4 regions of the Alteromonas lipotrueae genome follow, and region 2 is predicted to be linked to each of the others. Evidence: predicted binding sites of a transcription regulator. Region 2 holds the regulator's gene; each other region holds the start of a gene.
The links. Region 2 encodes sigma-54, which starts transcription at its own class of promoters, with help from an activator protein. Its sites were predicted from a motif close to GTTGGCACGNNNNTNGNNT; they were not measured.
Positions count from the first base shown of each region.

Region 1: the regulator sigma-54 is predicted to act here: its motif matches at 3,024-3,042, upstream of flgB (flagellar basal body rod protein FlgB).
Region 3: the regulator sigma-54 is predicted to act here: its motif matches at 5,031-5,049, upstream of KYS23_RS09400 (BON domain-containing protein).
Region 4: the regulator sigma-54 is predicted to act here: its motif matches at 2,363-2,381, upstream of KYS23_RS10775 (PEP-CTERM sorting domain-containing protein).

Region 1 covers NZ_JAESDJ010000001.1:480,854-487,053, reverse strand. The annotation lists gene flgE (flagellar hook protein FlgE) at 1-1,353, opposite strand, end outside; gene flgD (flagellar hook assembly protein FlgD) at 1,368-2,057, opposite strand; gene flgC (flagellar basal body rod protein FlgC) at 2,089-2,511, opposite strand; gene flgB (flagellar basal body rod protein FlgB) at 2,514-2,945, opposite strand; gene KYS23_RS02015 (CheR family methyltransferase) at 3,124-3,954, opposite strand; gene KYS23_RS02010 (chemotaxis protein CheV) at 3,969-4,898, opposite strand; gene flgA (flagellar basal body P-ring formation chaperone FlgA) at 5,107-5,829, shown strand; gene flgM (flagellar biosynthesis anti-sigma factor FlgM) at 5,933-6,200, shown strand, end outside.
Region 2 covers NZ_JAESDJ010000001.1:166,977-173,176, forward strand. The annotation lists gene rapZ (RNase adapter RapZ) at 1-298, opposite strand, end outside; gene ptsN (PTS IIA-like nitrogen regulatory protein PtsN) at 337-780, opposite strand; gene hpf (ribosome hibernation promoting factor) at 789-1,076, opposite strand; gene KYS23_RS00695 (RNA polymerase factor sigma-54) at 1,106-2,590, opposite strand; gene lptB (LPS export ABC transporter ATP-binding protein) at 2,666-3,391, opposite strand; gene lptA (lipopolysaccharide transport periplasmic protein LptA) at 3,394-3,957, opposite strand; gene lptC (LPS export ABC transporter periplasmic protein LptC) at 3,926-4,504, opposite strand; gene kdsC (3-deoxy-manno-octulosonate-8-phosphatase KdsC) at 4,501-5,067, opposite strand; gene KYS23_RS00720 (KpsF/GutQ family sugar-phosphate isomerase) at 5,067-6,041, opposite strand; gene KYS23_RS00725 (calcium/sodium antiporter) at 6,041-6,200, opposite strand, start outside.
Region 3 covers NZ_JAESDJ010000005.1:206,619-212,818, reverse strand. The annotation lists gene pyk (pyruvate kinase) at 1-1,139, shown strand, start outside; gene KYS23_RS09415 (5'-methylthioadenosine/S-adenosylhomocysteine nucleosidase) at 1,325-2,209, shown strand; gene KYS23_RS09410 (DUF2891 domain-containing protein) at 2,323-3,435, shown strand; gene KYS23_RS09405 (hypothetical protein) at 3,650-4,012, opposite strand; gene KYS23_RS09400 (BON domain-containing protein) at 4,385-4,996, opposite strand; gene KYS23_RS09395 (endonuclease/exonuclease/phosphatase family protein) at 5,290-6,200, shown strand, end outside.
Region 4 covers NZ_JAESDJ010000006.1:207,958-214,157, reverse strand. The annotation lists gene KYS23_RS10785 (mannose-1-phosphate guanylyltransferase/mannose-6-phosphate isomerase) at 1-817, opposite strand, end outside; gene KYS23_RS10780 (acyltransferase) at 988-1,488, opposite strand; gene KYS23_RS10775 (PEP-CTERM sorting domain-containing protein) at 1,638-2,294, opposite strand; gene KYS23_RS10770 (oligosaccharide flippase family protein) at 2,528-3,988, opposite strand; gene KYS23_RS10765 (glycosyltransferase family 2 protein) at 4,081-5,001, opposite strand; gene KYS23_RS10760 (glycosyltransferase family protein) at 5,016-6,017, opposite strand; gene KYS23_RS10755 (glycosyltransferase family 4 protein) at 6,077-6,200, opposite strand, start outside.

The sequences.
Region 1 (6,200 bases), 310 kb from region 2:
GTTCAGTGAGTTGTTCACTTCAAGCGCTCGAGAGTTCGCCTGGAAGTTCCGCTGTGCAATAATCATATCGATTAGTTCAGTGGTAAGGTTAACGTTAGCTTGCTCTAGGGCTGATGAGTTAATTTCACCAAAAGTACCCGTAGTCGCTTCACCCGCTAATGCTTCACCAGATAGAATGCTTTCTTTCCATTCCGTGCTGCTTTGCTGTGTTAAGCCTTGCTCATTGGCAAACCTCACTAGGGCCACTCGCACAATTGGCTCAGAAGTACCATTTGAGAAAGTCGCTCGAACCAAGCCATCTGGGCCAATATCGATACCGGTCAAACGACCAACAGGCAAACCATCTTGCTCTAATGACGTAACTTCGAATGCTGATGCGTATTGCGTAGGCTCAACAGTAGTGGCTCCGCTAGGCTCTAGGTTAAAATCAATGCCAATTTGCTGCGTTGCATCTGCACCATTTGATAAGGCTGAACCAAGCGCTTCAGTAGTTAACTTATAATCGGTAGTTTGAATGCCATCTGGCGATTCAATACCAATAAAGTCACCACCTTGAGAAAACACGAGTTTAGCGGCTGTAACGCCGTTACCTGTGTTAGTACCCAATGAGTTTACCGCTGTTGTAGGATCGGAATCTGTACCGGTAGAATTCACTAAATCAGTAAGTTGATCGTCAACCGCTGTAGCCACATACCATTCGTTGTCTGCCGCCACATCTTTAACGAAGTAATAGGTCATCACGTGGCTGTCGCCTAGTGAGTCATAAACCGTTACCGAGGTTGCCGCGTTATAGGTAAGTGGATCTTCCGGGTCGAATGCAGCAGGGTCTAAGCCCTGATCACCCGCAGGTAAGTTCATACGAATATCAACTTCTGAGGTTTGAGCTGGAGACCCTGACGAATCTGGAATTTGTACTGGCTCAGTGGTACTCAATGCAACTGACGAACTGGTAGAGTCTGAGTTAACGGGAAAACCTAAAAGTAAGTCGCCGTTACTGTTAACCACGTAATTGTCATCATCTAACTTAAACTGGCCAGCTCGGGTAAACGAGAAATCTCGTGAGGTTTCATCAGGAACGGTGGCAAAAAAGCCGTTCCCAGTGATTGCTAAATCAAGTGCTGTATTGGTGAACTGTAAGCTACCTTGAGAAAACTGCTGGGCTACATCTTGTGTCAAAACACCGTCGCCCACTTTGGTCTTACTGCCAGCCAAAAGTGATGTGGCGTACACGTCGCCGAATTCAGCGCGAGACTCTTTAAAGCCAACAGTATTCACGTTTGCGATGTTATTCGCGGTTACATCTAAATCTTTTTGTGCGGCAGCTACGCCACTTAGTGCAATATTAAAAGACATGCTTCTTTCTCCTGCTAACTGCCGATTTGAATAACGTCGTCAAGACTAATGCTGACTTCGCCATCTAAATTTAAAATGACGCCCTGACCGCTGCCGGCCAAACTAACACTTCCTACATGACGATTAATGGCTGTATTCAATTGAACGCCTTCACCATTTATTTCGCCTGTAGCACTGATTACGTAGTCGCCCGCTGGCATATCGTTGCCTTGGGTATCCTTGCCATCCCATTCAAATTGAATGTTGCCAGCGGCTTGTGTGCCAGCATCAATGGTCTTAATCACTTCACCGTATTGATTTTCAACAGTGATCGTCATGTTTTGTACGCTCTGCTCATTGACCACAACACCAGATACGCCTGCAGCGTCGCTAGACATGTGCCCTACGTTGCCCTGTACCAACACGTTCTGACCTATCAAGCTTGATGCTTGTAATGCCTGGTTAGATGTCATCGAGGCGGCGAATGACTCGAATTTATCATTCAACTGAGAAATACCATCAGCCATAGTGAATGATGTCATTTGCGCTACCATCTGGTCGTTATCTACGGGTTTAGTAGGATCCTGATTCGCTAATTGCTCGGTTAACATGGCAAAAAAGTCTTCTTGCGAAAGCTGTTGCTCTGTTCCATCGACAACCGGAACCGTCTCTTCTTGCCAGTAGAGTTCGTTGTTCAGGCCAGTGGTGTTGTTAATTGTGGTCACAGTATTTTCCTCACATTACCTACGCGGCAACTTATTGCCCTTGCCCTAGCTGCAATACCCGACGAAATATCTTTTTCGTGGTATCTGCAACCTGAACGTTGGTTTCATAGGCTTTTGATGCCGACATCATATTTGCCATTTCTTCCACGATGTTGACGTTAGGCTTATAGATATAACCTTCTTCGTCAGCCATTGGGTTATGCGGAGCATACTCAACTTGCAATGGTGCATCGCTTTCTACAATTCCCTTAACTTCAACACCCACGCCTTTGGATTGATCGCCCATAGCACGCTGTAACTCTGCGGCAAACACAGGGTGTCTTGCACGGTACGTTTCGTTATAACTACTGCTTACCGAATTCGCGTTGGCAATATTACTTGCGGTTGTGTTTAAACGAACATTCTCAGCTTCCATACCGGTACTGGAAATTGACATCACATTAAATAAGCTCATGATTACTGGCCTCCAGAACTAAGGGCTTTTTTCATACCTTTGACTTTACTGTTAATAAACTCAAGTGTGGCTTGATAGCGTAAACCGTTATCTAAAAAGCGGTTACGTTCTGCCTGTACTTCCACCGTATTACCGTCGCCGGTATCCGGTTGCGTGGGTATGCGGTATTGCATTTCAAAATTTGATGCTACCGACGATACATCGCCACCTATGTGTTTATCGTGCGTTCTTACTAAGCTTCCACCACCCAATTTGTGCTGCCCTTCTTGGGCGCTCATGGCTGACTCCATCGCTTTATTAAAGTCGATGTCTTTAGCTTTATAACCAGGGGTATTGGCGTTCGCTAGGTTTCCAGAGATGACTTCCATTCTGTCGGTGCGTATTGCTAACGCCGACTGATGAAACCCGACTAACTTGTCGAGATTAATGGCCATATTGAAAACTCCTAGCTGAGAAATTCCGTAAATACGTCATGAGTAAACAATGACGAATTATCTGTTATAGGATTTTACTAGCAAGGCAGATGCCAACCTGAAGATTGGCACTGTATAAAAACATAAAAAAACGAGGGGGGAATTGAAAATAATTAAATAAATTCAGCAATTTAAGTAGTTATTTTTTTTGATAATACAAACCAGGATTACATTTGATCATGGCGTAAGTATCACTTGCCGCACTGATAGATTCAGACGCGCCAAGGAAAAGGACACCGGCAGGTTGCAGCTGCCCGGCAATTTGTTGCAGTATCTTTTGTTTTACATCTGCCGAAAAATAAATCAGCACATTGCGGCAAAAAACGATGTCGAAGCGGCCAAGTGCTGCATAGGAGGTTAACAAATTCAAACTTCTGAATGATACCATGTTGCGCACTTCTGGCTTTACCTGCATCTGGCCACTTTCGTGGGATTGGAAGAACATAGCCCTACGTTGTGGCGATAACCCTCTAGCAAGCGAAAGTTCATCGTATAGCCCTTGGCTACACTTGTTTAGCATTTCAGAAGAAAGATCGGTGGCTATAATTTCAACCCCTTGCCTAAGCAATCCAGGTCGCTGTTTTTGAAACTCTAATATCGACATAGCAATAGAGTATGGCTCTTGTCCGGACGAACAAGCTGCACTCCAAATTCTAAGTTTCTGGTTTTTCGTTGCCAGTTGAGGAAGTAAATCGCGTTGTAGCAACTCAAACGGGTAGGTATCTCTAAACCACAATGTTTCGTTCGTGGTCATTGCATCAATGACGCTTTGTAAAAGGCTACGATCGTAACCTTTTACAACCACATCAATCAGCGCATCAGTATTGTCATAGTCATGTTTATATAACAAAGACGCAAGCCTGCTTCTTACCAGATATTGCTTGTTTTCCCCGAGTACTATTCCACATTGTTTCTCGAGGAAGTGCCGAAACTTTTCATAGCTTGTCGGCGACACATTTTTATTATCCAACCCCTACCGCTCCATTATTCACAATCCGTCATTAACCACTTCTGAACTGCTGTTGCTAGTTCATCGGGGTGAAATTTCGCAATAAAGTCATCCGCTCCCACTTTCTGAACCATCGCTTGGTTGAATACACCGCTTAAAGAAGTATGAAGTACAACATGAAGCTTTTGAAGTTCAGGTGTATTCTTAATTTCAGCTGTAAGGGTGTAACCGTCCATCTCCGGCATTTCTATGTCGGACACTAATACCCCAATTCGCTTGGTGATATCACCATATTCTTCCGCGATTTCCTTCAAGCGGTTTAACGCTTCCAAACCGTTTTTTGCCAGCTCAATTTCTAGCCCGAGCGAGGTTAGCGCTTTTTTAACTTGGTTTCTTGCCACCGCTGAATCATCAGCAATGAAGATAATTTTGTCTTCTTTACCTTCCGTAGTAAGCCCTTCAGCAACATCGGCGCTTACTTCAGCATTTAGTGGTGAAATTTCGTTAAGGATTTTTTCAACGTCGAGAATTTCAATTAACTCGTTTTCAACTTCAGTAACAGCGGTTAAGTAACTTGCTCGGCCTGTCCCCTGTGGAGGCGGCATAATGGCATCCCAGTTAGTGTTAATAATGCGCTCAACAGCGCCCACTAAAAAACCTTGAACAGAACGATTGTATTCAGCAATAACGATAAAAGCGTTTGATAAATCTTCAATACGCTTGCCGCCCGTCGCCATGCTTAAATCGATGACAGAAATAGTTTGCCCACGAATATGTGCTATTCCGCGAACTAGCGAGTTCAACTTCGGCATTGAAGTCAGTGGTGGACACTGGAGCACTTCTCGTACTTTAAAGACGTTTATACCAAAGCGTTGACGACCATTAAGCCTGAACAACAATAACTCAAGACGGTTTTGACCAACTAATTGGGTTCGTTGGTTAACCGAGTCTAAAATTCCCGACATATCTCACCTCTTTTTAATACTGGGCATGATCATTGCCTTCACTAAAGAGAATAGACAATATCACTAAATGTATGCAGGTCAAACGACAGAAAAATGACGGTTTCGCTGCATGTACAACTTAATCACGGACGTACGCAAGTTATTGTCTCAACCTAATTTGTCTTATAAGCATAGACAATAACTCAGTAAGTGAACACGAAAAGTGACTATGAAAAATTTAAAAAATGTAAAATCTTGGCTTACAGGAATTCGTCTGCCACTTTTCACTACTATGGCGGCAGTTATTTTAGCGCCTTACAGTTACGCTGAAACGATGCACGATGTGGTGAATAAGGGCGCAGAAGAATACTTGCTGTCGACCCTTAGTATACACGATGAAAACACCGATATTGCGGTAAGCATTGCTGAAGTAGACGAAAGAATTAATATTCCTCAGTGTCCGACGGGATTTCAATTCCACGCATCTGATGAATCTTTGGGCCAATCTTATATTTCTGTGCGGGTAAGTTGCACAAATAATGACTGGTACTTGTTTACCAGCGCCCAAGTGACAAGAACGAAAGAAATTGTGGTTACTTCTGGCGCGGTTAGCCCTGGCACTGTGCTTTCTGCATCTAATCTGACGTTGGCATCCGTAGATATAAAGCGTCTTCGATACAGTGCATTTACCGATGTAGATGCATTGATTGGCGCTCGAATGAAACGTCGAATTGTTGATGGCCAAGCTGTGCAATCAAATATGCTATGCTTTGTGTGCAAGGGCGATAGAATTACCATTCGTGCATCATTGGGTGGGATGGCGGTTAAAACATCTGGAATAGCACAACAAGATGGTGTTATTGGCGATACCATAAAGGTGCTCAATGCCAGTAGCCAAAATCCCGTGATAGCGGAAGTCGCCAGCGCTCAAGAAGTCGTGGTACACTTGTAGTTCAGCGTGCTAAAAAACTACGTTTTCGTTGTATAAAAGCCTAAAGAAAAGAAGGTTTGTGCCGATAACTTGTACAGAGGCGAAAAGGTAGTGGAGAAATATTATGGCAATTAACAATGTAAACAATGGGTTACCCAAAACACCCGTTGATAATACAAAAATTTCGCAACAGAATCAGGCACAGCAGTCGCAACAGCAACAAGCGACGTCTAACAATGCATCTGTTGCTCAAGCACCACGACAAGATTCAGTATCCTTGACTCAGTCTGCACAGCAGTTGAATCAAGTTCAGAAGAAAGGTTCTGAAGCGCCTGTAAATCAGGAAAAAGTCGATCGTCTTAAAAAAGCGATATCAAGTGGTGAATACAAAG
Region 2 (6,200 bases):
GGGTTTCGCTGAAACGTTTCACCAACACATCGTCGCTGGCGTCAATATACACAATGGTCATAGACCAAGACGAGGGTAGGTAATCTAAAATCTCTACCAAGTCCGCTGGATTTTTTGGCAGATTCCTTACATCGATACTTACCGCGACTTGGTCATATTCATCAACCACGGTATGAGTAAGGGTAGGGAGAAGGTTAACCGGAATATTATCTACGCAATAGTAGCCTAAATCTTCAAGGGCACGTAGTGCAACTGATTTTCCCGAACCGGATCGACCACTGATAATAATCAGTTTCACCTGCATTTCTCCCTTTTAAAATATGGTGCTGTGCTTTATTAGCTTAAAGCCGTAATAATGTCGTCACTGGTGGAGGCCCGCCTAATGGCTTTCACCGTTTCTTTATCACTTAGTTTTCCCGCAACGGTAGCAAGTGTTTGTAAGTGACCTTCTGTTTTCTCTTCAGGCACTAACAGGGCAAAGAAGATATCTACGGGCTGATCGTCAAGCGCATCAAAATCGATGGCAGGGTTGCTGGTTACAATAATGGCGATAACGTGTTCTAAGCCCGGTAATCGACCGTGAGGCAATGCAATACCATTGCCAATACCCGTACTTCCCATTCGTTCACGGGCGAGTAGGCTATTTAACACTGTGGCCTGATCGATGTCGGGATTATTTTTAGCAGCAATGTCGCTAATAATCTCTAGAATACGTTTTTTACTGTTACATTGAACCGCACACTCGGTGCGGTCCAAACTTACTATGGCTTGAATTTCCATATTAATATTTAGTGCTTTTTCAGCTTTTCCTTATGCTTGATAACTTGCCTGTCGAGCTTGTCGATCATGCTGTCTATCGCCGCATACATGTCGGTGTTATGTGATGAAGCAAACACTTCTGCTCCGCTGAGGTGCATGGTGGCTTCGGCTTTTTGATTAAGTTTTTCGACGTTCAGGATGACATGCACATTAGATATGTGATCAAAGTGACGCTCTAGTTTGCTGAACTTAGTATCGACATAGCTACGCAAAGAATCAGTAATTTCGACATGATGACCGGTAAGGTTGATTTGCATATTTCGTCTTCCTTAAATTATCAAGGCCTTTAAATAAGGCTTTTGCGTTGGTTTGACGGCGGAATCGATAATGATTCCCGGTATTTTGCTATTGTCCGCCGGGCAACTTTGATGCCTTGTTCGGCCAACAATTGAGCAATCTTGCTATCGCTTAATGGCTTGCTGGGCGTTTCCGCAGCCACAAGCTTTTTAATTAGTGCGCGAATAGCGGTAGATGAACACTCACCACCAGATTCCGTTGCTACGTGACTAGAGAAGAAATATTTCAACTCAAATATGCCACGTGGGGTATGCATATATTTTTGCGTGGTGACACGTGAGATGGTGGATTCATGCATATCTACCATTTCTGCGACATCATTTAGCACCATTGGTTTCATCATTTCTGGGCCGTGCTCGAAAAAGCCCATTTGTTGCTGCACAATACAGTTTGCTACTTTCATCAAGGTGTCGTTCCTTGATTCAAGGCTTTTTATAAACCATTTGGCTTCTTGCATATGTGAGCGAATAAATTGCGAATCGCTGCTGTTTTTAGAGCGTCTGCTCATAGCGGCATATTGCTGATTTACGCTTAACTTTGGCAAGCTATCGGGGTTAAGTTCTACCACCCAGCGGCCATTCTTCTTGTTTACCGAAACATCAGGAATAACGTATTCCGGTTCTTTGGTAATTAATGCACTACCTGGACGAGGATTCAACGTTTGCAGTAAGCGCATGGCTTCGCGAAGTTGATCTTCTTTCAAACGGCTCTTGCGCATTAACGTACGGTAGTCTTTGCTGCTAAGTAGGTCCGAGTACTCATTGATAAGTTGTCTTGCTTCTGCAAGCCATGGCGTATCGTCTGAGAACTGGCGAAGCTGTACAAGCAAACATTCTTGCGGTGTACGCGAACCTGAACCGATAGGGTCGAACATTTGAATACGTTTGAGTACACATTCAACTTCGTCCATTTCCACCAATTCTTCTACGTCGTCAGAATTCACCGATTCTAAAATCTGTTCGATGGGGACGTTCAGGTAACCAGATTCATCGATTGAGTCGATAATGGCGGTAGCAATGGCGCGGTCGGTATCCGAAAACGGGGTTAACCGCATTTGCCATAGCAAGTGGTCTTGAATATTGTCGGTGGTTTCACCCTGAAACAGTTGGTCGTCATCATTATTTGATGGACCAGGAGCGGGAGCAGAAGAGGCCGAGTAATACTCATCCCACGTACTGTCGATTGGCAGTTCATCGGGAAGGTCGTTCTTTTCAAGCGCGTCACCTGCTTCTAACGAATCGCTAGATGCAGTAGGAGCAGCTTCTACAGAAGGGTCGTCGCCGTCCATGTTGTTTTTCTCAACAGGATGGTCATCGCCGCCTTCTTCAACTTCCAAAAGTGGGTTTGAGTCTAGTGCTTCCTGAATCTCTTGTTGCAGGTCGAGCGTAGACAACTGCAGCAGCTTGATTGCCTGCTGCAACTGCGGTGTCATGGTAAGTTGTTGACTGAACTTTAGCTGTAAAGATGGTTTCATCTACGTCTTATTTTTAAACTCTTGTTGTGAATATACCCGTGCTTAAAACTGAAAATGACAATTCGGTTACAGTAACTATAGCCTGAATTGTTCTCCTAGGTATACATCCCTTACTTTCTGATTACTTAAAACTTGTTCTGCTGTCCCTTGCGCGATGAGTTCGCCTTGGCTCACAATATACGCTTTCTCACACACATCCAGTGTTTCTCTTACGTTGTGATCGGTGATGAGGATTCCAATTCCTCTGTCACGAAGATGTTGAATGATCTTCTTTATATCATTAACCGATATAGGATCAACACCAGCAAATGGCTCATCAAGCAAAATAAATTGCGGATCAGCGGCTAATGCTCGCGCGATTTCTACCCGGCGACGTTCACCACCGGATAAACTCATACCCGTACTATTACGTATATGGTTAATATTAAATTCATCAAGTAGCGCATCGGCTTCTTGTTCTTGTTCCGCTGAACTCAACCCTTTACGGGTCTGTAAGATAGCCATGATGTTCTCAAACACCGTCAATTTTCTAAAAATTGAGGCCTCTTGCGGTAAATACCCAATTCCGCGTCGTGCACGCTCGTGCATGGGCTCATGGGTTAATTCGCTGTCATCAATACTGATTTTGCCCTTATCAAGGGGTACTAAGCCTACAATCATGTAAAAAGTTGTGGTTTTACCGGCACCATTGGGGCCGAGTAATCCAACGATTTGCCCAGTCGAAACTGATAAGCTTACATCGCGAACCACTTGACGGGCTTTATACGCCTTTGCAAGACTCTGTGCGCTCAACGTTGCCATGATTAGTTGCCGTCCGCCTTATCGCCTTCGTTATTCGATGACGCTTTACGTATTGCCTCAGGCGTAAATACCGTAGTTACTCTACCACCTTCACCGTCTTCGCCGCCTGTTGCAAGCAATTGTTCCGTGACCATGTCGAAAGTAATCTTGTCGCCTTGTACTTTGCTGGTATCTTGCTGTAGCTCTGCATTCCCTTGTAAAGAAATAGTTCGATTTACCACTTCATAGCGTATTTCGTTGGCTTTGGCGGTAACGGGGGCGCCATCTTCTAATTTTTGCGAGTAGCTGGCAGGTTTGCCGCGAGCAACAAATATCTCTCGTCCATCTCCTTCGCTGGCAATAACCTCAACTTCATCGGCATTTATCACCAAAGAACCTTGGGTAATTCGTACATCATCTTTAAACAATGAAGTTTTGTTTTTACCGTCAACAAATTGCGATTTAGAGTCAACTTTAATCGGTTTGTTGAAGTCGCTTTCAGCCGCTAAAGCCACAGTAGAGAAAAGGCTAACAGCGAGGCTGGTCGCTAATGCTTTAGTGGCTAGGCGAATAAATGGTTTGTACATGGTCTATTAACTCGTATTCCTGGGTACGCAAGTTGGCGTTAAACCCATTGCTGTTAATCACATATTGTAAGCCACGTATTTCCACGGGCTGATCAGATGTCATTTGCTTAGTGTACAGGTTTATCTCTATAAACGCTGTACGTATTGTCCTTACAAAGTCATCGACACTTTGGTTTTCAATAACGACATTATTTTCTAGCTGTATCAATTCGTTATTGTACAAAGTACCTTCTGTTGCGGTGACTTCCCACGGTGACTGTGCGTCGTCGGTATATAATGTATATCTGGGCTTTTGGAATAAAACAAAGCCCAATTGGTCGTAATGTTCCATCGATGCCGCAAATACTTTGTGATTTAATTGGCCGTCTTGATTATATAAGGTGGTCGTTAAGTTTTTTGCTTTGTACGCGGGCTTTAATGCATCCAATCCTTGGTCAGTTTGCTGGGTAGGATCTTCTTCCATCCAAATCGGAATATACATGGCGGATGCCAATATAAATAACACCGAAATACTTAAGCCTAACCGGTCAAAGCCTAATACCTTCATACGCTAGCACCTTGAATACCGTGAAGCTTATCGTTTGCTTGAAGCAGGGTGTCACATATTTCGCGTACTGCACCAAAGCCGCCTGGCAAAGTAGTGATCCAATTTGCTTGTTGTGCAACCGTAGGATGTGCGTCTTTTACTGCAATTTTTACGCTTGCGTGGGGGTACATGCCCGTATCTGGCATATCGTCACCTACCACCGCCACGTGCTCGGGTTTAAGTGATAAGCGAGCCATCAGTTCAGCAAGTGCGTCAGATTTATTTTCTTCACCCTGTACGATGTGCGCAACATTCAGCGCTTTCATTCTATTTTCGACAATGGCAGAGCGCCTGCCAGTAATGACTGCTACCTCTACCCCAGAATTCACAAGGGCTTTAACGCCGTAGCCATCGCGGGTATGAAATGCTTTTAATTCTTCGCCAGCATTACCGAGGTAAATACGGCCATCTGAAAACACGCCATCTACATCACACACTAATAAGCGAACGTGCTTCAGCGATAAATACAAAGCCTCTGACATAGCGGTATAGAGTGTATTTACGGTTGATTGGGTGTCTCTCATTATAAAACTCCCGCTTTAAGTAGCATATGCATGTTGAACGCGCCCACGGGCTTGCGGGTTTCATCCGTTACCATAAGCGCGCTTATCTTATGAGTTTCCATTAAGTTTAGCGCTTCGACGGCGAGCTGCTCTGGCATGGTTGTTTTGCCGCCCTTGGTCATAACCTGTGTAACCGTAGCGGTATGCAAGTCTATACGTGCATCTAAAATACGGCGTAAATCACCATCGGTGAAAATTCCAATCAATATGCCGTGGCTATCGATAACCCCTGTCATACCCAAGCCTTTCTTGGAGATTTCTAATAGTGCTTCTGCAACGAGGGCGTTTTCGTCTACCAAGGGTAATTCGCTGCCCGTTAGCATGATGTCACTCACTTTAAGCAGTAATTTTCTGCCTAAGCTGCCACCTGGGTGAGAAAGCGCAAAGTCGTCGGAGGTGAAACCTTTGCGATCAAGTAGCGCTACGGCAAGGGCGTCACCCATTACCAAGGTGGCGGTAGTGCTAGAGGTAGGTGCTAAGCCTAAAGAGCAGGCTTCTTTTTCAACACTGATATTCAATACCACGTCTGCGTGTTGGCCTAATGAACTGGTTACGCTGTTCGTCATCGCAATAACAGGCACGCTCAAACGCTTTACGATAGGCAGTAAATTAACCAGCTCTGCGGTTTCACCAGAGTTGGAAATAGCGAGTAGCACATCACCTTTACTCAGCATGCCTAAGTCGCCATGGTTGGCTTCGCCAGGGTGCATGAAAAACGATGGTGTTCCGGTACTGGCAAGCGTTGCAGCAATCTTATGCCCGATATGCCCAGATTTACCCATGCCGCACACCACCACCTTGCCCGCGCAATTTTGCAACAAGGTGCATGCAGTAACAAAGTCTTCGTCCATGCGAGATGAAAGCGCTGATATTGCCTGCGCTTCTATTTCTATGACACGCTTTGCTGAAGTGATGAAGCTATTTTCTTGTGACATTACGCAAAAAGCCAAAATTGATAACCAATAAAGCAAGCAATCAATAAGCCGCCATTTCTTCGGCTTATTCGTCGATTACCCATTAAGGTGAAACTAAACAGGAACAGTAATAGGGTTAACCCGAGCACAACGAACATATCGCGGTTATAAACATCAGGG
Region 3 (6,200 bases), on a different contig from region 2:
ATGCCGGTGATGCTAAGCAAGTTGGTATCGACTATAAAGCACTACCTGATGATGTAAGTGCTGGCGACATTTTGTTACTCGATGATGGTCGTATTCAACTTAAAGTAACCGGCGTAGAAGGCCGCAAAGTGTTAACAGAAGTGACTGTTGGCGGTAAATTATCAAACAATAAAGGCATCAACCGTCAAGGCGGTGGTTTGTCTGCTGAAGCCCTTACAGAAAAAGATAAGAAAGATATTATTACTGCTGCTGAGATTGGTGTTGATTACCTTGCGGTTTCATTCCCTCGCAGTGGTGAAGATCTTAATTACGCAAGAAAGCTGGCCGAAGAAGCGGGTTGTTTTGCGAAAATCTGCGCCAAAGTTGAGCGTGCAGAAACCGTAGCCACTGATGAAGCCATTACTGACATTATCAGTGCGTCAGATGCTGTAATGGTTGCGCGTGGTGATTTAGGTGTAGAGATTGGTGATGCCGAGCTAGTGGGCGTTCAGAAGAAGCTTATTGCCCGTTCACGCCAACTTAATAAAATCGTTATTACTGCAACGCAAATGATGGAATCGATGATTGATAGCCCTATGCCTACGCGCGCAGAGGTTATGGACGTTGCTAACGCAGTACTAGATGGTACTGACGCGGTTATGCTTTCAGCTGAAACAGCGGCGGGTAGCTTTCCAATTGAAACTGTACAAGCAATGGCGCGGGTTTGTGAAGGTGCTGAGACGCACCCTAGCGTTAAAATTTCTAAGCATCGTATGGATGAGCTTTTCTCATCTACCAGCGAATCAATTGCTTTATCAGCAGTATACGCAGCAAACCACTTACCTAGCGTAAAAGCTATCGTAGGATTAACCGAAAGCGGCAATACGCCTAAGTTAATGTCGCGTATTACTACTTCTTTGCCTATTATCGCGATGTCTCGTCATGAAGGCACATTAAATACTATGGCATTGTTCCGAGGTGTTAAGCCGGTTTATTTCGATTCATCGAAAAGCGAGCCTGGTCAGTTGAAATATGACGTAGTTGCAGCACTAAAAGCCAAAGGTTTAGTGCAAAGCGGCGACAACATCATTTTAACTTATGGTGATGAAATGGAAAAAATTGGTGCAACCAATACGCTTAAGATTGTTGAAGTAGAATAAGCGTTATTCCTACTTAGCACTTTTTAAAAGGCAGCCAGGGGCTGCCTTTTTTATGCGCATCCTACACTCTGCATTCCCCCTCACTTACTGTCTATTCACATTGTAATTCACATAACGAACTGGTAGAAATGAAAGGCGCTTTTACTCGCAGTTTACTTACTCTTCTTACTTTAAACGGAATAACAATGAAAATAACCGCTCCACTTTTTTCCGCGTTTTTTGCGCTACTTTGCTTTAACAGCATGGCTGAATCTTCCATGAAGAGCGTAACCGTAACCTCTTCTGAAACCCCATTAGCGCCAATCATGATTCAAGGCCCAATGCCTATTGAAGCAGAATATTTCGCATCATTATTAACCGACGTACGAGTTGAACATTCAGGTAACGCCACATTCTATTTAGGGACGCTAAACGGTCACCCTATCGTAGTGGCTAAAACAGGAAAAGGTTTAGAGAACACTGCTGCGGCAACGGCCATAGGCATAAGTCGTTATCAGCCCAGAATTATTATTAACCAGGGCACATCGGGCGGACACGATCCTAAGCTTAAAGTCGGTGATATCGTATTGGGCGAAAAAAGCGTAAACGCGAGTAATTTCAAGACCCCTAAGCTAGAAGCGGGCGAAGGTTCGCGCCCTCTTACGTGGATCCCAATGGATTTAATGGCTTCAGAAGGCAGTGCAGGCGAAGGTGACAGTGCATCAGATGCTGAAAAGATTCGTTTTTATGCAGGTGATGAAATCTTACTTGAGCTCGCGATGTCCTTAAGCAAGGAACACAAAAGTGGAAACGTTGTGAAAGGCACCATCGGCAGCGGTAATTTTTGGAATAACGAAATTGACCGCATTGCATGGCTTCACAAAAATCTAGGTACCAGCGTAGAAGAAATGGAATCTGCGTCGGCAGCGCAAATTGCTCATGCTTATGGCGTACCTTTTCTTGGTATTCGTATTCTGTCGAACAACATTACCAATCATGGCGAGTATAACCCTAACACGGCAGAGGCTTGCCAAGTGTTCGTCAAAACCGTTGTTGAAGCATATATCGCGTCGTTGCAAAAGCCTTTATAAAAACCTTAGCGAGCGCATTTGAAAGATTAACCCCATTATTTGCCGCCACGTTATTTTACTTTTACGACGAATAACGTGGCACTCCCCCCTTAAGACAGATTGGCATTTATTTTATGAAATTAACCATGCTTCGTAAGCTTATACTCGTGCTCACCCTCGTTACACCATCGCTGATAGCAAAGGCTGTAAACACCAACGTCTCATCAAGTGACTTAACGGTTGTAAACCGTTTTGCGCAACTCGCTTTAGCCTGCGTTCATAAAGAGTACCCAAACATTATTAAACACATGATGACAGGGACAGAACATGTTAAGCCGCCTAAACAGCTGTACCCTGCGTTTTACGGCTGCTTTGATTGGCACTCTTCTGTACATGGCCATTGGTTATTAACCCGAATCGCCAGCCAATATCCAGAAACGCCACACTACCAAGACATTGTAAAACACCTCGATATCAGTTTTACCAAAGAAAACATTACTGGGGAAGTCGCCTACTTTAGCCGTGAGGGTACAGGCACAAGTTTTGAGCGTCCTTATGGGCTTGCATGGTTTTTACAACTAACTAGTGAACTACGTGAGTGGAATTCGCCCGAAGCTAAACAATGGTTAACCACCCTACTGCCACTTGAGCAAAAAATCGTGGCCAATGTAACAGATTGGCTCCCTAAACTTTCGTTTCCTATTCGTGTGGGCGAACATAGCCAAACTGCGTTTGCATTCGGCCTTATGTTAGATTGGAGCCGCACTGCTGGCGACGTTGCATTTGAAAATTTGCTCACCAAAACCATCACGCGATTATACGCAAATGATGTGAATTGCCCTTTGACTTATGAACCTTCAGGACAAGATTTCTTATCTCCGTGTATTGCAGAAGCTGACTTGATGCGCCGAGTGTATTCAACTGAAAATTACGCCAAGTGGCTATCTGCTTTTTTACCCAGCATTCCCATTGATGGCGAAGCTTCATGGATAAACGTAGCCACTGTAGTGGATAAAAGTGACGGTAAACTTGCGCACCTCGATGGCTTAAATTTAAGTCGTGCATGGATGCTTGAAGGTATCGCTTCTGCGCTACCTTCGGGTGATAAGCGTGTAGCAGCAATAAATAGTGCGGCACAAGCACATAAAGTTGCAGGAGTAGATGCGGTGATAAACGATATGCATTATATGGGAAGTCACTGGCTTGGTAGCTTTGCCACCTACTTAGAAACCCAACGTGGACTTTGAAAACTAATGTATGCCAACAGCATTGGATGAAGCCATTAGCGTGGGGGTGAACACCGTTAGCGCTTAATGAAGGCCTCAAGACTCCGACCTTATGGGTAACTTTTGCCTATTAAATAATAGTAGTGAGGATAGGGTTTAGAATAAGGATAAAATTAAGGGCACAAACCTTGAACCGTTAAAAAATAGAAAAATGAACGGCACAGAGTTGGCGAGCTTAGATGCTCGCAAACTCACTAGTCGCGACAGCATACTGTGTTTGATGGTGAACTAAAATATTCTTTGCGCGGCCAATTAAGTCATCACGCTTAAATGTCCAATTTCGTAGGTCTGCCTGCTTCGCCTCTGCAAGATAAAACTCGATACGAGTTTTACGTAATAAATCACGCTTTTGAGATACATCGAACTCGGTTTGAGCAAGTATGCGCTCTATTTTTACAATAGAGGCGTGATGGGATTTGTTTGAATCATCAGCGTTAGCTTTACCTACATAAGCCATGTTATTCGTTAACACACCTGCAAGCACAACCAGCAGAGAAATTAAGACACCTGAAACTAACCAATTTAATACTTTCATCATTCACTTCCTTTTACATCTAACTTGCGATTATCCATGTAAGAACGCGATGGTTCTAAATGACTACTGCACGTTGTAATTTAAAAAAATCAATTACAAGTTGTATTGCACATTGTGTTCCAAATTTCTTACTGCCACCTAATTACGGCGAGGAGTATACGCAGCAACGGATAGGAAGAAAACCCGACAAAGGTTGTAAGACAAAAGTTGTAAAGTAGATGGGAAAATACTACATATTGCCGCGAAAAAACGGGATATTCAAAAAAGACGTTAAATTCACTTCTTCACTCAATACAGAGTGTTATTGTAAAAATATAGCATTTACTAGACGTAAAAAAGGGGCCAATTGGCCCCTTTCACTTTACCGATAACGGCTTAGTTTTTCATTGCTGTTTCAGTAATGACCTGCAAATTATCTTCAACATTTTTCACATCTGACGCGTTTTTCGCTATTTCGACAGCTAGCTGACGCTCGGCATCTGAATCTACGTTACCTGTTAGCGTAACGTTGCCAGCTTCAACATCTACATCGATATCAAAACCAGAGATGTCGCTATCCATCAGCAGACGGGTTTTAATTACGGTAGCAATTTTGGCATCAGTAAGTGTACCTGTTTGCCCATCGTATTCTGACTCAGCGTCATCTGACATGTTGCTTGCCATTTCGTCCATGTCTTTCTCTTCAATAACAGAAAGCTGGTTATCTACTGACATAACACCGTCGATATTTGATACTAGCTCTTCCGCTAATTTCTTATCAACTGAATGATCTACTTTACCTGTTAGAACAACGTTTCCGTTGTTTACATCTGTATTGATATCGAATGAATCAAGGTTGCCGTTGAATAGTAACGTTGCTTCGGCTTTGCCGTCTATCCACGCATCCTTAGCGCCTTTTTCCCATTTGTTATCTGTCTCCATGTCACCAGCAAATGCTGCAGTTGTCATCGAGGTCGCTACAAGTATAGAAAGTAATGTACGTTTCATAACAGTTCTCCTTTGTTGAAACTCGTAGTAGGTAATGCGAAACCCGAGCCAACATAGCAAGCAACTGATTAATATAGATTTATATGAATTTTGTTCGAAAAACACTTATCAACATTCCTGCAAACTTTTCGGTCTATGAGCATTTTTTACCTACATCTTGCCTAACCGGAACGAAAATTGAATATTCATTAACCAATATACATATTATTAATCGAGCAATAGCTATGCTTGTCTTGTTTTAAGGGTTTGTGGGCAAGTCAATAACGCGAAAAACAAATTAGTCAGGAACGACAATGAATATTTTACTGAACACCATGGCGATATTTCTTATTGCTGTCACTTTAGCGCCATCACTACCATCGAAACATTGGCTCGTGAGGGTATGGGAATTTCCACGGCTTCAATTGCTAGGCTTGATGGTGATGGTAATAATTGCTCGAGGCGTTATGTATCCATCTGAGCTTTCTGGATTTAACACACTTATTACCGCCGTGCTTTATATCGGATTAATAGCCTGCGCTATTTACCAGGCTATTTGGATCTTGCCTTATACGCTCTTTTACAAAAAGGAAGTGGTTAAAGCATCTTCTCAAGATGCCGGTGAGAGTATCAGTATTTTGTCGAGCAATGTCTTTATGCCTAATGAAGATTACGACAAGCTACTGAAGCATGTACGTGACACCAATCCAGACTTTGTCGTTACCCTTGAATCTAATAAACGCTGGGAAATCGCTTTGTCTGCGTTAAACGAAACTCACCCTCACCAGCAGCATTGCCCGTTGGAAAACTTATATGGCATGCACCTTTACAGTAAATACCCACTGAAAACCGCCAAGCTGAACTACTTAGTTGAAGATGATGTGCCCTCCATGCTTGTCACCATCGATATGAAGGGACAAGATGTGATACTTTACTTTTTACATCCGAAGCCACCTAGCCCCACAGAAAACAAATCGGCTAAGCCCAGAGACGTAGAACTCACTATGGTAGGCGATGAAATAGCTAAAAAGCACGGGCCTATTATTGTTGCTGGAGACTTGAACGATGTGGCATGGTCGCCTACTACCCGAAAATTCAAAAAAATAAGCGGTATGCTGGACCCAAGAATTGGTCGCGCATTTTTCAATACGTTTCACGCCCATTACCCGCTGATTAAATGGCCACTGGATCACGTGTTTCATTCAAGTCACTTTATGCTGGAAGA
Region 4 (6,200 bases), on a different contig from region 2:
ATGTCCAACTCCCAACATCCGACCAACCAGCATTAAGAGAAACCATTGCCGCTGCGTCAGTTTTTTCCATAACGGCGTAATCAATAGAGTCGTCCTTACATTGGGAAAAAATTTCCGAATCTACTCTTATGAAGTCTAAATCATGTGTTTCTGTATCGATTGCCCTCCTACATACATCAAGAATGTCAGGATTGTACTTTTCCAGTTCTTCTATATAGCGGCTTGCTTTAAACATAAACATTCCGCTATTCCAATAATATTTGCCAGTAGCAACATACCTTTCTGCAATTTCCCGCGTGGGCTTCTCAACAAACTCCTCCACTCTATAACCGCCTAAATCTTCTAAACCTGCCTTTATATAGCCGTAGCCTGTATGAGGGGAATCGGGCTCTATACCGAACGTTACAAGCTTACCAGCGTCTGCGAGTTGTTGTGCATTTTGGATAGCTAAGTGGAACGCTTTTTCATTTTGAATTAAGTGATCGGCTGCAAGAATCAATAATGTAGGGTCTTCTCCATCTAATGTTGCATGAAGCGCTGCAAGCGCTATCGCTGGAGCGGTGTTCCTACCCACTGGCTCAAGCAATATACCGCTATGTTTAACATTTTTTTGACGTAACTGCTCTGCGACTAAAAAACGATGAGATTCATTGCAGATAAAAATGGGGGCTTCTGCTTTAGTTCCTTGCAGCCGAGTAACCGTGTCTTGAAGCATAGTACTCTCAGAAGTTAACGATAAAAACTGTTTCGGAAGAGCCGCTCGAGATTTTGGCCACAAACGACTACCTGAACCGCCGGCTAGTACTACTGGTTTCATAGATTATCCTTAAAAGTTTTATTTCGAATAAAGTTAAAGCTCTGTTTTGACCACCCATTGAGCCTAGAATTAAATGTAAAAATTAAATTTCCAAATACTTGACCAATTTTATTACTGGTTGGGACAATATTCGAAAGGAAAGTAATGCATTGTTCAGCTTAAAAATTCTCTTAAGAGCAGTTCTTTATAAACTTAGCTGGTACTCCCCCGACAACCGTATTACTAGCTACGCTCCTTGTTACAACCGCTCCAGACGCAACTACTGCGCCCTTTCCAATTGTGACTCCTTGCGTGATTATACAGCCAGCACCAATCCACACTTCATCTTCTACAACGATTGGCTTACTCGACCCACCACGTCCTTTATTTTTTTCGTAAACTAGACCATGACTGACTGTCTCAAACATAACCCTTGGACCTATTTGTACCCTTGAACCAATTATTACTTTCTCACTCGGAACGCCGAAACGAACTTCCGAATTAATGAATGTACCAGAACCAATTTCTATATTTCTCACGCCACCTAATGGCCGAACAGTAAAAGGCCCCCATAGATTACATTTCCCGTGAATTTTCATTCCAGCGTATCGGAGAAACTTGTAGCGAATTTTATCACTCAACTTAATTCTAGGAAGGTTATTAGCAATAGTTAGAAAAATTAATTCTCTCATAAGTTTTCCAAAAAATATTTGTCTATCAGTGGGGTTACTATGACAAGCGATACCCAAGGGTATTAGTAAGAGCTACTATTTTCAATACGAGTATAAACAAAAAAAAAGCCAGCTTTAAAAGCTGACTTTTTCAAAGTCTGATTTATTTTTTAGAAGAACTTTCTTTTACTCAATGCTATGCAAGAAAGCGAAAGCATCAATATCAACAAAGATGATGGTGCAGGAACTGAAATAGGAGCTCCTGGAGTTGCAGATGCTGTTGAACTAACGTTGAAATCAGTTAACGCGCCCGAGGCCGCTACACTAGCCGTACCACTTGCATCAAATGATAGAAAGTTATAACCAGTTACACCTGAAAAGTTGTTAAAAACAACATCTATTGCCCAAGACTCAGTAACGAAATCGGAAAAAACTAAGCCATCAGTTTTACCGGCAGCATAACCAAAACTTACGTTAGTTCCAACAATTGGGTCTCTGCCACCTGGATCATCAACGAACACAACACTACCTTCAGAACTTATCAGATCAAAATTCAAAGAACCTGCATCGCCACCAGGACCACTGAAAATCATGAATAACCCCAAAGCATTGCTATCATCGGTTACGAAAAACGCAACAAGCTCATTTGCAATCTCATAGCCAGTGTTCGCACTCCAATCGGTAAAATTGTAGAAAGATTCAAAAGAAGTGTTGATTGATAATGCATCAACTTCTGTCCCATCTACGCTAATAATAGCTGCTTTTGCTTGAAAAGCTGAGCTCACTAAAAACATCACTAGCAAAGCCTGAAAAATCTTAGCTTTCATACAACACTCCATCATACAACGTTAAATTTTCTTAAGTTCAGGGTACATCCCCAAATCTTAAACATACAAAGCAAATAACAAGCCAACAATAAAAAACACCTTCACATCAAACCCTTAATAAAGATTTAAGTTTGTAAAACACCTACCCTGTAAAATTTTTTGACATTATTTTTTCCACAAGAATAGCTTATACAAACCGACCTAACGCGCACGTAAATATCTTACCGTATTAACTACGCCATTGTTTTGTTTTTCAAAAACATTTCTCTAATCTCATTAATCTGAACCAACGTTGTTCTATAGAAAAAGCTGAATGCAATTGCAGGGTAAGATAAAGCACCTATACTAATGAGCAATATTAGTATTAAAAAATCACTTTCTAAATAACCAGAAATGTAATATTTCCCAAGCATTACACATCCAAACATTCCTAATGCACTTAAACTAGGTGGAAAAATTGATTTTAGAAGATGTGAAATGTTCATATTAATATGTTTCAAGACAATTTTATAGCGAACTGGGAGCATTAAGAAGTTCATGGCGACCAATCCAACTAACATAATGTCTAAGCCGAACCAAATCGTTGTAGCCGCAACGAAGAAATTACTAACCACATTTAGCAATGTCAGCTTGAACGCTTCACGTGTGAGAGCTTTAGAAATTAGTAAATTCGGTAAAAACCACGCGAGCACTGAAGGAAATACTGTAAACGCAGATATAGTCATGAATATCGCGCTAGGTTCAAACTTCTCCCCAAATGCAACCACGACAAACGGATCTGCAATTGCTGCTAACCCCATAAATATAGGGAATACAATTGCTGCTGTTATTGTCACTAATTTAATATATAGCTCGCCTATATTTGCACTTTCCTTAGCTCTAGAGAAGCTAGGGACAACCATTGAGTTTATTGAACTCATGGTTACTTCGTTAATGACCAGCTCTCCTTTTTTTGCTGCTGCTAGCAAGGCAAAGCTCGCTGGTCCTAATACTAAACCTGTAAATATATTGCTCGCTTTTCGGTGAATGAAGTTTAAAACCGTCATCCATAAAAGTGGCAGGCAAAACGTTATTAGTTCTTTACTATACTTTTTGTCAAAATGAAAACGGGGTCTGAATTTTGAAGCATATGTCAGTAAACCAAATTGTAAGACAGCATTTACTAATTTGCCTATCACTAAAGACCATAACCCGTAGCCGGATTCAGCTAAAATAACAATAACAATTGCTGAGCAAACAGTGGCTACAAACTTCGCTACACCCATTTGTTTATTTTTAAATTCTCTTAACAACTTACCTGTAACGACGACTTGCATACTCATTATCAATGTTATGGGTGCTAAGCTCGCCACTACGTATGCGGCGACTTCAGAATATGAGTAATGGGCTATGGGTGCCCCAATCAACACTAATGCGCTAGCTACGACAATGCCCATACCAAATACAAACGACATAGTGCTAGCGGCGTAGTCATCACACCATGTTTTCCTTTGAACCAAGTTTTGGTTAACCCCTGCGTTAACTAGACTGTTTGCAAACTCTATAAACAAAAAACAAAAACCTACTAGACCAAACTCTTCTAATGTCAGAATACGCGCTAGATAAGCGTAGACGATAAAGTCAATCACATTTATGCCCGTTCGGGTGATAGACATCCACAAACTGCCTTTTGTGGCCTGTTTTTTTAACGACATTGAATAGTTACTCTACTGTATAAATTACTGAATATTGAACCGTAGCGAATGCATCAGGTGCTATTTAAAACTTAAAGTATTATATAAGTGAATTATGCCCTATTTGCTTTCTTACCGAATATAAGTCTCGTAAACTCGACAATACTCGTTGTGAAAATAACAATTAGTAATCCTACAAGTTTTATGCGTCGCATTATAGTTAACCTGTTATTTAACATTACTTTTTTACTGCGGCCTAAAAGCATCTTTAACAAACGCCAGCAAAAGCCGATTTTCGCTGTAAAATTACTATATGAAAGATGAGAGTCCCATGTTCCACCAATTATGCGCTTTCTTTTAATTACTAGCTCTTCTTTATTCCTTGAAGGATGTGTCACTAGTGCGCTATCCGCGAATATAACCTGGCCCCCATCGTCTACTACTCTGGTACTTAACTCTACATCTCCGCCCGATTTTAATTGTTCGTTAAACCCTTTATGCTTTTCTAACAGAGCCATTGAGCAAAAAAAGTTTGCTGTTATGCATTTACCATTTCTGGCATTTTCATCTTGCTTCATTGAAAACAGGTTTTCGAAGTCTATAGCACTCTGCTCTGTAAATTTACTCGGGTCGGGGAAAAACTCCATCTTGCCAGCGATTATAGTATCACCCGAAAATTGCAGAATTTCACTATATAGGTATTTCAACCAGTGTTTTGACACAATACAATCAGAGTCAGTGAATGCAGCATACTCGCCTTTAGCTAAGGTCAACCCATGGTTTCTAGCAGCGTACGATCCAGGAACTAAACATTGAGTAACCTCTAGGCTAAATGAGGCTATTGGTTTTAATTGTTTAAGTAATTCGTAAGTTCCATCTGTGGAACCATTATCAATGACAATGACCTCGAACTTAGGAGATAACTCTTGTTTAACTAAAGATTCAATACACGCTTCAATTCGATTAATATCATTGTAAACAGGGATAAGCACACTAATTACAGGATCGTGCAAATCGTTAGAATGTAAGCTCACTTATAACTCCTACCTTAGCGATTAGCATGCATGGTCAATACTTTTCCCCACGCTTCTATTATTTTATATTCACCATAGTGATTCAAAGCTTCATGCATAATTTCATCTCTTTTAAAGCAAATTTGGTTCAAATAACTACTCGATATTTGGTCAGGATCATAAATAGAAACAAACGAATGAACGTCTGACTTAAAGCAACCGAATCGGCTTTCATTCGTTAGAATATTGCAACCTTCGCCAATAGCGTGATAGAAGGAGCCAGAGCTTATCATTGTAGAATCAGCATGGGGTAGAAGCACGAACTTAGAATTAGCTAAAGTATCATTTAACTCCTTATCAGATAAAAACCTGTTATCCCAATCAACAGTTAAATTACGTTTTTCAATTTTCTCATTAATAAATGCCTCGTATTTTTGATCACTACATTTACCAGCAATTTTTAACGGGATATCGGATGGCCACGTGTCCAATACTTTATGCAGATTTTTGTAGCGCTTTACTGCACCAAAAAAAACAACAGTGTTAGGTCTACTTTCTTCGCTAACCTTAGAGACAGCTATATCACTTTTAAGCTGGGTATCTTCTTTATATAGCGGATGAACTAATGAAGGTTCAGAATAGTAACTCTCTAATGGAGTCGGCTTTATACCTACGGCATTAAATAATCCACATAAAAATTTATATCTAAAATTGGTTTTAGTGCCGTTGTGAGGTTTAAAGTTATGACGTACCCACACCACCTTTCTAGCGAAAACTCTAGAAAAGATAATTAAAGCTACCATTTTAAAAAAATATTGAAAAACCGTTCGGTATGTTCGTCCATAAACTCGGTCCTCCACCCAATTTAGAACGACGATGGCATCTTTTTTCATCCGCAACAAGTCGTACACGAATGCCTTATCTACTTGTTCAACAGAATAACCAATTTTTCTTATCGCACACCTGTTCAAATCTAAAAATTCGTTTTGACTTCTAGAAGGGTATAAATATACCTTTCCAAATTCTTGATTTACCATAGGACATCCTGTAACCGTGAAATTGGTATGTTACGCAATTAGATTAATGACTTAAGCTTTCAGGCGTTTTGTATATAGCTATACGTAGATGCTGCAATTTGATCCCAATTGAATTCAAAAAGAAATTTCTCTCGATTAATTTCAAGGTCAAGTAAATCAACATTCAATAGTTTTTCCGACAAT